DNA from 3 places in the Chitinibacter mangrovi genome. Region 2 is predicted to be linked to each of the others. Evidence: predicted binding sites of a transcription regulator. Region 2 holds the regulator's gene; each other region holds the start of a gene.
What was found. The regulator FliA, encoded in region 2, starts transcription of late flagellar genes. The targets are predictions, from matches to a motif close to GCTAAAGNTNNNNNNNNNNCNGCCGATAAT.
Positions count from the first base shown of each region.

Region 1: the regulator FliA is predicted to act here: its motif matches at 1,229-1,258, upstream of flgM (flagellar biosynthesis anti-sigma factor FlgM).
Region 3: the regulator FliA is predicted to act here: its motif matches at 1,175-1,204, upstream of ABHF33_RS02395 (chemotaxis protein).

Region 1 is NZ_CP157355.1:658,248-660,514, reverse strand. Features, by position in the region: gene ABHF33_RS03030 (acetyl-CoA carboxylase carboxyltransferase subunit alpha) at 1-539, opposite strand, end outside; gene fliW (flagellar assembly protein FliW) at 682-1,095, opposite strand; gene flgM (flagellar biosynthesis anti-sigma factor FlgM) at 1,318-1,590, shown strand; gene ABHF33_RS03015 (flagella synthesis protein FlgN) at 1,591-2,055, shown strand; gene ABHF33_RS03010 (type II secretion system F family protein) at 2,030-2,267, opposite strand, start outside.
Region 2 is NZ_CP157355.1:2,429,496-2,431,762, forward strand. Features, by position in the region: gene ABHF33_RS11450 (flagellar motor protein) at 1-688, opposite strand, end outside; gene ABHF33_RS11455 (RNA polymerase sigma factor FliA) at 689-1,429, opposite strand; gene ABHF33_RS11460 (ABC-type transport auxiliary lipoprotein family protein) at 1,467-2,045, opposite strand; gene ABHF33_RS11465 (MlaD family protein) at 2,042-2,267, opposite strand, start outside.
Region 3 is NZ_CP157355.1:516,547-518,813, forward strand. Features, by position in the region: gene ABHF33_RS02390 (sensor histidine kinase) at 1-1,078, opposite strand, end outside; gene ABHF33_RS02395 (chemotaxis protein) at 1,244-2,206, shown strand; gene ABHF33_RS02400 (chemotaxis protein) at 2,233-2,267, shown strand, end outside.

The DNA of each region.
Region 1 (2,267 bases), 1.8 Mb from region 2:
CGACCGATGGCTTCGGACTGGCCACGCTCTTCAGCACCAATGCCAGGGTAAGCGCCCGGCGTGTCGACAAACGTGATCACCGGGATATTGAATTTTTCGGCCAGTTTCATCAAGCGCAAGGCTTTGCGATAGCCTTCTGGCCGTGGCATGCCAAAATTGCGCGCGATTTTTTCTTTGGTATCGCGGCCTTTCTGATGGCCAATGACCATGACACTCTGGCCGTTAAAACGCGCCAAGCCACCCACAATCGCCAAATCATCAGCAAAAGCACGATCGCCATGCAGCTCTTGAAAATCAGTAAACAGACCGGAAATATAATCGTAGGTATACGGGCGTTGCGGGTGGCGCGATACCTGCGAAATCTGCCAGGGGGTCAGTTTTGCATAAATATTTTTGGTGAGTTCAAGGCTTTTTTTCTCAAGGTGAGAAATTTCAACCGAAATATCAACTGCCGAATCATCCTGCACGTAGCGCAGCTCTTCGATCTTGTTTTCAAGCTCTGCAACCGATTGCTCGAAGTCAAGGAAGGTGGTTTTCATGCTCTAAAACTCCAGAGGCGCTTGTTAGCGCGAACAGGCAGCCAGCATGGCCGCCCCAAAAATTGGACGCAATCATACAACAAGCCGCTGGCAAACCCAAGCAACAAACTCAGTGCTTCATTGTTATTGCTGCGCAGCAAAATCAGGTATTACTGAAAACGATATCCGCTTTGACGTCGATCTTTTGCAAACCTTTTCGCGATTGCAGATTAATGACCAGCGGTGCCAGCGTATTGGCGCGAATGGGCTGATTATCAGGGCGGGATAAAATCAGAAACAGCATGGCTTCACTAGCGTCTTTCAATTGCAGTGCCGCGCATTCGTCGTCATTTAAAGTCAGTACATAATTAAAGCCAAGGCGTTCTGCGCCGACAATCGAGAAAGCCACATTGGCGTCGTCCAGCGACTGGAGCCAGTAAACACTGGGGTTGGGCTTGTCTTCGTGCAACAGCTTGTAGTTTTTGCAATCATCAAAACCGGGCAGTCCCGCCGGAAAATGAATCACGGTATCGGGGTCTACTTCAATCGGGCCAAACTGGCTTAGAAAAACGTCCATAAGGTTTGCTCTCCATGCTGGATATTGGAATGATGATGTGCAATAAACACTACTTTATGAGGCAGCAAAAAGCTATTTTGATGACGCAAGGTGTGCGGCTGCGCATTAGAATAATCTGATAAAAGGTTGAATCGCTAAAGAATTTCTCACAACTGCCGATTGTAGGCATAATAGTGAAATAACTGGACGATGACCGCCGCTCAATGCGGCAGGGGATACATCATGAAAATCGACAATACAGGCAAGCCATTGTCGCCGCTCGCGGGTAAGCCCAGCGATGTGCGGGCCAATGACAGCAGCAAAAGCGAAGCGGCGGCTGCACCGCAAAGTAGTATTAATAGCAAACTCTCTGGTGTGGCCAGCAATGAAGCTACATTCGATGCCGATAAGGTGGCTGCGATCCGTTCGGCTATTGCCGAAGGCCGTTTTTCGGTCAAGCCCGAGGCGATTGCCGATGGCTTGCTTTCCAGTGTAAAAGAGCTGCTGGCACGCTAAGTGACCCCTGAACAACGACAATCCGGGCTGTATTCCCTGTTAGCTGCTGAGCTTGATCTGGTTCAGCAGCTAATTGCTTTATTGGCGCAGGAACAAGATGCGCTGATTTTGCGCCAGTTCGATCAGGTTTCCGTGCTGATCGATGGCAAAACGCGAGCCCTGCAAGCGCTAGAACGAGCCAGCAAAGCGCGCGCGCAATTTTGCAGCGAGCACGAATTAATCAGTATCGAGCAGATCGAGCTGACGCTGGATCAGCAAGCGAGCGTTTGGCGCGAGTTGCTGCAACAAGCCAAGTACGCCGAAACACTCAATCGCACCAATGGCCAGCTGATTCAGACGCACGAAGAAGTCAATCAGCATCTGATGGCTTCGTTGGCCGCGCAGCGCCATACGGATGTGGCCTATAGCGCCGATGGCCGCCTGAGCTCTTTGTCGTCAATCAGCCGTCCGTTTGATCGCGCCTGAACTCCTGCCTTATTTCTAACTGATCTGCAGACGGCATGAATGCCGTCGTTGACAGCAAACCCCAGCTAATCCATATCGCTACGAGTGCATAGGCCAGCCGTGGCAGCCAGGCCGCCCACTGCTTGCTGCTGTGTTCGATGTCCTGATCGAGCTGCTCGACCAGCCTTGCCAGCATGGCGTCCAGCGTGCCGCTCTGCTCACCAGTATTAATC
Region 2 (2,267 bases):
TGGCGATGGTGACCAGCCCTTCGGCGACCATTTCGCGGCGGCGAACTTCGAGCATGATGTAATACTTGAGTTTATTGGCCACCGGCAGGAAGAACAGATTGGCCGCGCCCACGCCGTAAATGGTTGCCACAAAGGCGACGGCAATCCCGGCGCCAAGCTTGGATGGGTCGGTCAGGTTTTCCATCACATGAATCAAACCCAGCACCGCGCCCAGAATGCCGAAGGTGGGCGAATAACCACCGGCAGATTCCCAGACTTTGGCCGCAGCCCGAGCCTGGTCTTCGTAGGCATCAATATCCAGCTCCAGCGCGCGGCGCACCATTTCAGGCTCCGCACCATCGACCACCATGGTCAGGCCGCGTTTGATGAAGGGATCTTTTTCGCTATTAAGATAAGCTTCCAGCGCCAGCAGGCCACCACGGCGCGCCTGATTGCCCCAGTTCATCAGCGTGGCGAGGATTTTGCGAAAATCCATGACTGGCGGCAGAAAAATCCAGCGCAGCATTTTAAGGCCAACCACAAAATGCCGCATTTCGGTTTGCACCATCACCGCGCCCATGGTGCCGCCGATGACGATGAAAAAGGCGGTAAATTGCACCAGCGAGCCAATCTGCCCGCCTTCGAGCCAGTGCCCGAGCACAATTGCCGACAGCCCCAGAATCAGGCCAAGTACGCTGATTTTATCCATTTAAGCTAGCCAGTCTTTGAGTTTGCCGCGCAGGCGTGCCACGGCTTGGGTGTGCAGCTGACAGACGCGCGATTCGGAAACGCCAAGCACTGCGCCGATTTCTTTCAGATTGAGTTCTTCGTCGTAGTACAGCGCCATTAGCAATTTTTCGCGCTCGGGCAAGAGGCCAATCGCTTCGATCAGATGGGAGCGGAAAGCGTCGTCGCTTAGAATATCAATCGGGTTGGCCGAATGATCGGCGGCGTACTGATCGAGCTGATCGTTTTCGCCGTCCACTTCGAAGTCTTCGTAATGCAGCAGCTGGTGGCCGCGCGCATCGCCCAGCATGCTTTGATATTCGTCGAGCGGGATATTGAGCGCTTGCGCCACTTCACCTTCGGCAGGATGACGCCCCAGCTGTTGCTCCAGCAACACAATCGCGCGTTCGATTTCGCGCATGTTTTTGCGGGCCTGCCGTGGCAGCCAGTCGGCACTGCGCAATTCATCGAGCATCGCGCCGCGAATTCGCTGGCTGGCGAAGGTTTCAAATTGCACGCCCGCTTCGGCGTCAAAATTGCGGGCCGCTTCCATTAGCCCCATCAGCCCGACCTGGATCAGATCGTCAACGTCCACACTGGCGGGCAATTTGCTCATCATGTGATACGCAATCTTGCGCACTAGCGGGGCGTGTTGCTGCACGCGATCTTCTTCGCTGCTGCTTTGGGTACTGCGATAGAGGGACAGGGCGCGGTGTGCTGACATGATGGATGCGGTAAAAATGATCCTTAAGTGTAGCCGACTAATTGAGGTTTGATGAAGCCAGTTCTTGTTCTAATTGCTTGAACAGGCTTTCCAGTGCAGCGCTAAAGCCCGCCGCCGCGCTATTTGGGCTGGCGTCCGCGATGGCGTGTTCGGCGCTGAGCGTAAATTGCGCCGATTGCTGTTGGTGGCTAAGCAGGTACTGCACCTGGATTACAGCTTTGGGCTGGGCGGGTGTGCTCACGTCGATATGCATTGCCAGCAGTTCGCCTTCCAGCTGCCACGGCGCAATCAGGCTGCTGCCCATCGGGTTGACGCGGCTAAATAGCCCGCTGCGCGCCAGCCATGCGCGCGTTTGCCGGGTGATCTGGTTGCCGGGAGGGGCCAGAAAGCCGTTGTAGGGGTCGGCAACAAAACGCTGCGGGCTTTCCTTGTAGATCAGCGCCAGATCGCGGTAGGGCGGGTTGCTGCGCAATTCATTGACCTGTAGCACGCCAAAGCGGGCGGCTCTGCTGGCTCCATCGCGCTCGGCGCTAATCAGAAAATCTTGTCTGGCCACGGGGGTCGTACTGCAGGCCGTGCATACAGCCAGCACAAGTAAAGCGATCAATTTTTTCATGGTTTGGGCGGCGTATAGGGTTTGGGTTGCTCGCTAAACAGCAGGCTGCTGGGGCGCTGATTGGCTTTTTCGCTCAGTGCTTTGAGGTTGCTGCTGGTGCTCGACAGATTATCGATGATTTGCTGCACATCGCCCTCGCGTTGTGCGCTTAGATGATCCAGCCGCAAGGTAATCTGGTCCAGTCTTTGCACGGCGCTGGCCAGCGCCGGGTTGGCCAGCAAC
Region 3 (2,267 bases), 1.7 Mb from region 2:
TCCCACCTTTCCGCGTCGTAAAGAATGGCTCAAACAAGCGACTTAAAACAGCTTCGGGGATGCCGGTTCCATGATCCTGCACCACGATTTCAACAGCACTATCACTTTGCTCTATAGAGCAGATGACTTCTTGTCCTGACATGGAGGCCTGGCACGCATTTTCCAGCAAATTACCAATCGCACCGCTTAGCTCTTTAAAATTAGCCAAGACAAAACACCCCGAGGCCTGATTATTTAGAACAATACTCAAGCCTGCAGGCTCAAAGACCGATCTCACTTCTGAAATCGCATCCAGAGCGACATCGGAGATATCAACCGCCGTTACTTCATGCGGCTTACCGCGAACAAATAGGAGCATATTCTGAACCAGAGCTTCCAATCGTTGCAAACGATCAATAGCTTTTGCCGAAAAACGTATTCTATCGCTATCTTGCAATTGTTCACGCTGCAAATGACCAACATATAATAATGCCGCAGCCAAGGGCGTACGCAATTGATGTGCCAAACCTGCGGCCATTTCCCCCATAGCGACCAAACGACTATTTCGCTGCAAGGTTTCACGCATTTCTACGGAAGCGGTCACATCATGCAAGAGCACGACAGAAACCGACTCCTCTTCGATACGCACCTGCTCGATTGAAAAATAAGCTTGGACACCTTGGTTTTGAAATCGCCAAATACCAGACTCAGCCACCTCTGAAAAAAACTGCGTAAAGAATGCCATCCAGTTCAAGCCAATGATTGATTGACTGAGCAAGTCGTGAGCACGCTGATTACAGCGCACAGCAACACCCGACTCCGCTACTTCAACAACCCCCGCAGGCAATCGATCAAGTAACAAAGTGAGCCGTCGAGACAACACTGCCTTCTCTTCATACTGTTTTTTCAGATTGCCATTTGCTACGGCCAATTGCCCAGTGAGAGTTGCAACGTCCTGCTGCAAATCTGCATAAGCATTTGATAATTGATGAGAAGCTTCGGTAAAAAGCGTAAATGCCTCTTCCAGCTCTTTGGAGTTGAGTTGAGATTCTTTGATTGACACGAAAAAAGCGTCCTTGTTGCTTTGCCGTTTTTGCATTATAAATGCCTTAATCGGCGCAGCTGTAATTCATTTCAACGGGCATCATACAGCCCCCAAAAGCGGATCAACCAGTGTAGCCATCAAGTTGATGATGCTAAATAAATATGAAATTTTGTCGATATATCACAACGTCCCTCAACTGCCGCCAAATGGAGCAACCTCGTGTCAGACCTTCTCAAAAACATTGATGCCCGCACCAAGCTAGCAGGCACAAATAAGCTAGAGATTCTGCTGTTTACATTAGGCTTGGATCAGCGTTCAGGTCGACGTGAAACCTTCGGAATCAATGTCTTCAAAGTGCGTGAGGTCATGCGAACACCTGAAATTACACAGGCACCCGATATGCCCTCCTCGGTTGAAGGCATGGTTAGCCTGCGTGGATCACTGGTTCCAGTAATTGATCTCGCACGCTACGCAGGCATTCAGACAGAAAGCCGTCCAGAAATCATGATCGTTTCAGAGTATAACGGCCATACACAAGGATTCCTTGTTGAAGCTGTTGATACCATTTTGCGATTAGACTGGTCAGTGATGCGCGTTCCACCTGACATGTTGACCATGCAGATGGGGGGCTTGGTCACTGCAGTCACCGAGCTTGACAATGGCAAACTGGTTATGATGTTGGATGTTGAAAAAGTATTGGCAGAAACCACGCAGCACAGTAATCGGGTTGATACGTCAACCGTGGTACAAAACCAAAAAGTAGTCAATAAAACTGTTTTCTTCGCAGACGACTCTCTTGTTGCGCGAAGCCAAATCGAGCAAACCTTGGACGCAATGAATATTCGCCATTTGCATGCCATCAATGGAAAACGGGCATGGGAAGAACTGCTGCTGATTGCACAGTCAGCAGAAATTCAGGGGCTTATGGTCAAAGACATGGTTCAACTCGTTTTGACTGACGTAGAAATGCCGGAAATGGATGGCTACATGCTCACAAAACAAATCAAAAGCGACCCGCGTTTTGTTGGCATCCCAGTATTGATGCATTCTTCACTCTCTGGTTTGTCTAACCAAAAACTAGGACAGTCTGTTGGTGTTGATGGATATGTAGCGAAATTTGAGCCTCATAAACTATCACAAAGTATTGCCAATTTCTTGTTACGCAACGAATCAACAAACTAGTTCTCATCAGATTTGGAGCATTTGCTATGAGCAAGCCAGAACAAACCAATTTGCTAGATAC